Regions from separate parts of the Lysinibacillus sp. NPDC094177 genome, predicted to be linked through region 1. Evidence: predicted binding sites of a transcription regulator. Region 1 holds the regulator's gene; the other holds the start of a gene.
What was found. Region 1 encodes LexA, which represses DNA repair genes until DNA is damaged. Its sites were predicted from a motif close to CGAACATATGTTCG; they were not measured.

Region 1 (4,218 bases):
TTAATCTAACACCTAATACATTATTAAAAACGATTATTGAAGAAGAAAAAATTGCTGTGAATTCATTTCATCATCAGGCAATAAACGTAGTAGCAGAAAAATTGAAAGTGGTAGCAAAATCAAGTGATGGTATCGTTGAAGCGGTAGTTCACGAAGATCTACCATTTTGTTTAGCAGTACAGTGGCATCCCGAAGAGCTAGCCATTGCTGGAGATGAAGTATCAAAGAGATTATTTACTTCATTTGTACAGGCAAGCTTGAAGTTCAAGGTAGAGGCATGAAACTTTAGAAGCATAGAATTTTTTATCAAGGACAAAATAACCTTGGTGATAAACATGAAAAAAATAGAGTTGGTAGTGCTGGCTTTTTTACTGTTATATTTTCAATTCAACATGTAAAAGCCGGACATTATGACGATGACTTAGTAAGTAAATTTCTGATTGCGATGTCCAAAAAAGAGGAAGAACAACTAAAAACTTATATATCTTCAAATGTTACAATTCCAGAAATAAGAGAAGAGACGCCAATTAGTGGTTTTTCAGGCTTACCTTCACCTAAAGAGAATGTTAGAGTAGCCTTGGCTTATTTTAACGATGGAGAAAATATGCCTGAAAGAATAGCGTTTATATGGGAAATTACTTTTAATCAAGAAAAAGTTACAGATATTCGTGTTGTTTACGATGGTTACAATCCATTTATGAATGAATCGAAAATTATTAAGGAATATATGAAAAAGTATATAGTGAATATCCTGACGGTATCCCAATTTCCTTTTGACATTACGCATGTAAAAGGAAGTATAAACAATGATATTCTCCTAATAAGGTATCAAAATGTAAACTCACAAGGATTGTTACAAGTGAGAGTTGAACCCGATGAAGAGAATTTAAAGGCAGCAGAGGGTGAAAATATTTACACCTTAAAAAATGGAATAAAAGCATTGTATCAGCCGAACGTAAATCAACTGATTTTTGTTCATGACAGTTTAAAATATTCAATTAGTATAGTAAGTGAAATAACAGAAAATTTTACAGTGCAAGATTTACTTGAAATTGCAAATTCGATGTTTTAAAGGCTTATCATTAAAAATTGAGGATGAGGCGACTCCTTGGAGCGAGCCAGTAGGGGAGCGCAAGCTAAAGGCATCAATATGATAACGACTTCATATCGGAAAAACTCTAGTCGAAAACGTTTAAATTAACTAAATTCATTTCTTGTGTGTAAGGAATCCATATAAAGTGGATTCTTTTTTAATTCTGTACAATAAAGCTAAAAGAATATGAGAAAAAGAGGTATATGCTCCTCTGTGAACATAATATCCTCTTTTTATAATTTAATATTGAGATAACTTTTAGTGTACACGGCGATAAAGACCTACAACTTGCCCTAAAATAGAAACTTGGTCTACGATAATTGGCTCCATTGTTGCGTTTTCAGGCTGTAAACGAAAATGATTTTTTTCCTTAAAGAAACGCTTTACAGTTGCTTCATCCTCTTCAGTCATTGCCACGACAATATCCCCATTATCAGCAGTTGCTTTTTGTTTAACAATAACTAAATCTCCGTCAAAAATACCAGCTTCAATCATTGATTCACCCATAATTTCTAGCATAAATAACTGATCTTCACTTGTACCATAAATATCTGGTAGTGGAAAATATTCATCGATATTTTCAATAGCAGTTATCGGAGAACCTGCAGTAACCTTACCAACAAGTGGGACATGTATAACATGTTGCTTTTGAATAGAATCCTCTGGCTCTAGAATTTCAATGGCACGTGGTTTAGTTGGATCGCGTCGAATCAAGCCTTTTTGCTCTAAACGAGCTAAATGACCATGAACTGTTGAGCTTGAAGCAAGTCCAACAGCTTCACCAATCTCACGTACAGATGGTGGATACCCTTTTGCACGCACCTCTTCTTTAATGAACTCTAATATGGCCTCTTGTCTTTTCGAAACTTTTTTCATGATTGCTCACCTCTTTTTTCTAATCATTCTACTTATTAGTAGTATAACAGAATGCGAACACTTAAGCAAACATAGGTTCGAAAAGTGTTTGACAAAAACGTTTGTTCGCATTATTATGAGAACATATATTCCGAACAAACATTCTAGAAAAGGGGTTTTAAACATGAATTGGTTAAAGAAAAATCCACATATTACAACTTTATTAGGGGCTTGTCTACTATTTGCAGCATACCTTTTTATTACAGATCCAGGCGATGTTACGTACACAGAAATTGAAATTGCACATGGAGATAGCTTATGGTCGTTAGCCGAACAATACCGTGGTAAAATGAAATCGGATGAATGGATTCAGCTTGTAAAAACAGAAAATGAATTAACGAACGTACAAATTATTGCAGGTGAATCCCTAGTGATCCCGGTAGTGGGTGACCAAACCAATCCTATAAATTCAATTGAAATTGCGAGAAACGAAAAATGATTAATAATCAACAATCGGCTGTTGTCTATTGCCGTGTGAGTACAGAAAAAGAGACACAAAGTTCCTCATTAGAGCGTCAGCAGGAGGAGTTGATGCGCTATGCTAAAGAACAGGGCTACGAAGTCAAGCGTGTTTTTAATGACAAGCATAGCGGCTATGATGTGGAACGTGAAGGTTTACTAGAAATGCTCGATTTCATAAAAGAAAAAGAAATAACAGCATTATTTGTGCAAGATGAAACACGCTTAGGACGTGGAAATGCTCGAATGGCAGTGTTGCATTTATTGCAGAAAACCGAAACTGATGTTTTTTCTATGCGAGACGAGGGACCATTACAATTAAACGAAATGGATACGATGCTCCTAGAAATTTTAGCGATTGTAGAGGAGTACCAACGTAGAATTCATAATGCTAAAATACGTCGTGGAATGCGTCGTGCCGTAGAAAATGGATATCGCCCAGAAAACAATTTATCCAACCGTGGAAATCCAAACGGTCAAGAACGTAAGGATGTTCCTGTAGAAGAAATTATCAACCTACGCAATCGAGGCTTCACCTTTGAGGAAATTGCCATGACTCTAAGAGGTCTAGGCTTTAATGTAAGCAAAGCTACTGTCCATAGGAGATATCGGGAACATCAAGAAGGAAGCGAAATGAAATGAAGTTTTAATCAGTGGGAGTTTTATCGTCCCGCTGATTTTTTTTTAAAGCTTTAAGCTCCCAAGGTGAAGGATAGAAACGGCGAAGTGATGGATAGGATCGTCAAAATGACGGATAGAACGTCGAAAGTGAGGGATAGAATGAATAACTAAAATCCATTTACCATGTTGCATGGATATAGAACCGTATCCAGTAGAAAATGAAAAAATAAGAGAAGTAGCGATTTCTACTCCTCTCCTCATAAATTCTATATAATATTGAAAAACATTTATATCACCTATAACTAAGTTTTAATATTAATTAGAGCTAATTCGTTATTCTCGATACCAATTTTCATCAAAAGAGAGGTGTAGGGCTTTACCCACAGCAATGCCAAATTGTATAAAACCTCTACCTCTTGCAGTTATTATATTCCCATCTTGGACAACTAAATCTTCAGAAAAATGACTAAGATCGAAGAAACCTAACTTCTGCATACCTTCTGGTGACAATCCTACAGTATACTTTTTGTTTTTTAATACTCCAGCTATCGCTAAAAGAGATGGAGAGCTAGATATGCTTGCAATGATTGCCCCCTTGGCATTCACAGTACTAATAAAATCTATTAATTCTTGTTCATTTATTATTAAAGCTATATCCATACACCCTGGTAATATCAGGCTATCGATTTCATCAAGATTAACTTCATTTAATTGTTTATCGGCTATACATGATAAACCAGATTCTCCTTTAATTTTTTCACTGTTTAATCCAATAGTTACAAGGGGCTTATTTCCTTGCATTAATATAGATAATGCTACACTCAATTCATATTCACTAAATTGGGGATACAATAATACAGCGGTCTTTTTCATATAATTCTCTCCTCTATTTTAAAACGAAGATTTGGAAATCAACATGGTAGTAAAGTAGATATTATCAATCCCTGAATACCCATTCCTCATCTAAGACAGCATAGTAGTATTCATCCCACCACTCATCTCCATTTGGTATACATTTTTTAAAATAACCCTCACGTCTCATGCCGATTTTCTCCATCACTCGATAGGATGGGATATTTTCTGGCTGGCACGTTGCAATAATTCTATGAAGTTTCATATCATTAAATCCG
Region 2 (4,218 bases), on a different contig from region 1:
GTCATTTTGTTTAGTTATTCTCGTGAACAATGTGAAAAATGGAAAAAATATTCTCCGTAATGAATAAAAAGACCCTTTGCGAATTTAATATTTCGCAAAGAGCCTATCTCTCCATATAATGGTTACTCCACTAAAAATATAGCTTTTCACTATAACGTGTGGTTGATTTCCGTTCCGACTGGGCGCTTTTATAATCAAGAACAGATTTTAGTATTATCCATAATTGATTAGCTTAATTTATTATATGCTACAGCAATTTTTGACCCAACTACTGCATTATTTTTTACTAATGCAATATTGGCATCAAGGCTTTTACCTTCTGTTAATTCTTTAACTTTTCCTAGTAAGAATGGTGTCACATTTTTACCTTGAATACCGTTTTCTTCTGCTTCTACTAGAGCTTTTTCAATGATTCCCGTAATGAATGAATGCTCAAGCGCGTCAGACTCTGGGATTGGGTTAGCAATGACAGCTCCGCCTTTTAAGCCTAATTGCCATTTTGCACTTAGCATTTCTGCCACTTCTTCTGGAGTATCAAGCTTGAAGTTTACATCAAAACCACTTTGACGTGTATAGAATGCTGGTACTTCATCTGTACCAAATCCAACGACTGGTACACCTTTTGTTTCAAGATATTCTAAAGTTAAACCAATATCTAAAATAGACTTCGCACCTGCACAAATTACAGCTACATTTGTTTGTGCTAATTCTTCTAAATCTGCTGAAATGTCCATTGTTGTTTCAGCACCACGGTGAACGCCACCGATTCCGCCTGTTACGAAAATTTCAATACCAGCTAACTCAGCACAAATCATTGTTGCAGCTACTGTTGTTGCACCTAATTTTTTTGATGCTAATAGATAGCCTAGGTCACGACGAGATGTTTTAGCTACACCTTGTGCATTTCCGAACATTTCAAGTTCTTCATCTGATAAACCAATTTTAATTTTGCCATCGATTAATGCAATAGTTGCTGGTACTGCACCATTATCACGAACAATTTGTTCTACTTCACGTGCAGTTTGTACATTTTGTGGATATGGCATTCCGTGAGAAATGATTGTTGATTCTAATGCTACGATTGGTAAACCTTTTGCTTGTCCTGCTTTTACTTCTTCTGATAATACGATGAATTCTTTCATGTTGTTATTCCTCCATTTCACTTTTTAACAAATCAACTGATAGCTCAGGTCTTACTGTATATGGGGATGCAAGCGTATTTTTGGCATTCGTTAAGCCTGCATCAATACATGTTGCAAAGGATTGCCCAGTTAGCCAACTATGAATTACAGCACTTACAAATGCGTCTCCGGCACCTGTTACATCTTCAATTTTTTCTATAGCTTTAGCTGCGAAATGACTTGGCTTCGTTGTTGTGGAAGCTGCATACACACCCTTGCTACCCGCTGTAATAATTACATGCTCAGCACCTAATTTAAGAATTTCCTGCAAAGCCTTTTCGTAGTGTGCTGAGTTTTCGATTTTATGACCTACAATTGTCTCAGCTTCATCTGTGTTACAAATAAACCATGTTACACCTTGTAACGTATCCGGTAATCGATTCATTTTTGGCGAAGATACCGGTACGATGACAAATGGAATATCACGTGCAATTGCAACCTGCTGTATGTAAGCAACAGTTTCCTTTGGACAGTTTAAGTCCATAATAAAGCATCCTGCATTCATCAGCATTGCCTCATGTTTTTTTAGCAAACTTGGCAATAAAAGATCATATACTTCCATATTTGCTACCGCTAGTGCTAACTCACCTTGCTCATCCATAATTGCAGTATAGGAACCAGTCGAAGCGTCAGGTAGCTGCTCCACATAACGTAAATTCATAAATGGCTCTGAAGCTTCTTGGATCACTTGCCAATCAGCATCTTTACCTGCAGTAGTCAGCAATGTTACCTGATGATTTAATCTACCTAAATTTTCAGCAATGTTTCGGCCAACACCACCTACACTAAATGAAGAGCTAGCAGGATTGGATGTACCAAACTGTACATTCCCCTTTACATGAAATTTTCGATCAAGATTTGCTCCACCGATACAAATGATTTCATTTTCCTCGGGCAAAATATAAGCACGACCGACAATTTTCCCCTGCTTCGTTAAGCTCGACACTAAATTAGCAAGGACTGGTCGAGACAAATTCATCTTATCCGCCATCTCTTGCTGAGACATAAACGGATTCTGGCGAATTAATGCAAGGACCGCCTGTTCTCTTTCATTCATAGCATCACCTTTTGTTATATTTGTTTATATTATAAACTTTTGTTTGGTTGATGTCAAAAAATTTTTAAAGAAAAAGTTGAAGCCGATATAATATTTGCTTCAACTACATGTTGTTATAACTATTGATTCAATGAAATTTGATGCTTTACTAAATAAAGTATGGCTTTTCAGCATAACGTGGGGTTGATTTCCGTTCCGGCTGGGCGCTTTCCTGTGGGCGTCCGATGAGCCGCTTCGCTCCGCTGCAGGGTCTCGGGCCAACACGATGTTGGTCACGAAGGCGTTATCACAGGATGTGATGGTTTTAGCCTTCGTTCCTTTTTTTCACTGATCCCCGAGGAGTCGCCCAGCCTCCACTCCAATCAACCATTTCACTTAGTATGCATTTTCTGGCATGTCACTCTAATTTATCATGATAAAATGAAACTCCAGCAACAAATGTTTTTTGTCGAAAGCGAAACGACAACGGAAACAAATCGGAGGAACGGTGGCTCGATGCTGCTAAATACCGATCGCTAATAAAATTTCGAGAACCGACGAAAGCTAGAATTGCGCCCAAAGGAAAATCGAGTAGCCAATTATCAAGTATTAGCTTGATGAGGTGTTTGTTTTTTTACGATGATGACAAATAAACTTGCCAACGCACAAAAAATTCCTGCAAGGAAGAAAGCCCAAGTATATGAATTGAAAAACTGATAGATGAGGCCACCACCATAAGCAGCAACTGCAGCTCCTGCCTGATGAGATGCGAAAATCCACCCATAAATAATACTGCTTTTATTTGTACCAAAAATTTGTCTAGAAATACTAATCGTTGGAGGCACTGTGGCAATCCAATCTAATCCATAAAATATTGTAAAGATTGTCAATAGAGTGAGCGAGCCTTGCATTAATGCATATGGGAGTATAAGTAGTGACGTACCTCTTAAAAGGTAATACCAAAACAATAACCATCGATTATCAAAACGATCAGACAACCATCCTGATAAAGTCGTACCAAGGAGATTAAATACTCCCATAAATGAAAGGAAGGATGCAGCGGTTACTAAAGGAACGCCAAGGCTAATACAGTAAGAAACAAAATGAGTACCAACTAACCCACTAGTTGAAAGTCCACAAATAAAAAAACTCCCCGCTAATAACCAAAACTCTTTCACCTTTATAGCTTCAAATAAGCCGTTAAAGGCAATACTAATCGGATTTTTCTTATATTTCTCTTGATGTATTTCCAGATTTTCTTCCATTCCATAAGGAAGCATCCCAATATCCTGTGGCTTATTTTTGATAAACATAAAAATAGTGATGAACATAATAGCACTTAAGATGAGAATCAACCCAATCGCCCATCTCCAAGAATAATGCTCAATAATAATGGCCAATAATGGCAGGAGAATTAACTGCCCTGTTGCTGTACTCGCCGTTAAAATCCCTACGGCCAATCCTCTGCTTTTCACAAACCAATGATTAGCGACATAAGGACTTAACACAGTTAAAAAGAGACTCGCTCCTAAGCCAATAATGCCTCCCCATATAATGATTAAATGCCATGCTTGAGTCATGAAAAGCGTTAGCGTCATGCCAATGAATAATGTAGCCATCGCACCTAGCATCATTTTCTTTAAACCGGCTATTTCTAGTAATGCTGCCATAAATGGACCTGAAAACCCATATAAAAATAGACTAACTGCAAAAGCTAAAGCAATTAAAGATCGATCCCAATTAAATTCTTTTTCAAAGGAGCCTATAAATACCCCTGATGATGACATTGTAATCCCTGCAACAATAATTGAAAAAAATGTTATGACTAAAATAAACCAACTGTAATGAATACGCTTCATCGTAACACCTTCATTTCTCGGAAAATTTTTTAAGAACTCTTTAATGAGAAAGATTACAGAACAACATACATGTATATGCATATATTAATAGAGTGAATACCTTTTAAAATACATGTATATACATATATAATATTAGTAATCG

Region 2: the regulator LexA is predicted to act here: its motif matches at 2,271-2,284, upstream of ACQKNC_RS02715 (carbohydrate kinase).

Annotation. Positions count from the first base shown of each region.
Region 1 covers NZ_JBNNTW010000007.1:2,666-6,883, forward strand. Annotated here, with positions in the region: gene ACQKNC_RS12875 (gamma-glutamyl-gamma-aminobutyrate hydrolase family protein) at 1-281, shown strand, start outside; gene ACQKNC_RS12880 (hypothetical protein) at 446-1,072, shown strand; gene lexA (transcriptional repressor LexA) at 1,352-1,969, opposite strand; gene yneA (cell division suppressor protein YneA) at 2,133-2,447, shown strand; gene ACQKNC_RS12895 (YneB family resolvase-like protein) at 2,444-3,109, shown strand; gene ACQKNC_RS12900 (DJ-1/PfpI family protein) at 3,422-3,961, opposite strand; gene ACQKNC_RS12905 (GNAT family N-acetyltransferase) at 4,026-4,218, opposite strand, start outside.
Region 2 covers NZ_JBNNTW010000001.1:566,073-570,290, forward strand. Annotated here, with positions in the region: gene ACQKNC_RS02710 (pseudouridine-5'-phosphate glycosidase) at 228-1,142, opposite strand; gene ACQKNC_RS02715 (carbohydrate kinase) at 1,147-2,238, opposite strand; gene ACQKNC_RS02720 (MFS transporter) at 2,820-4,076, opposite strand.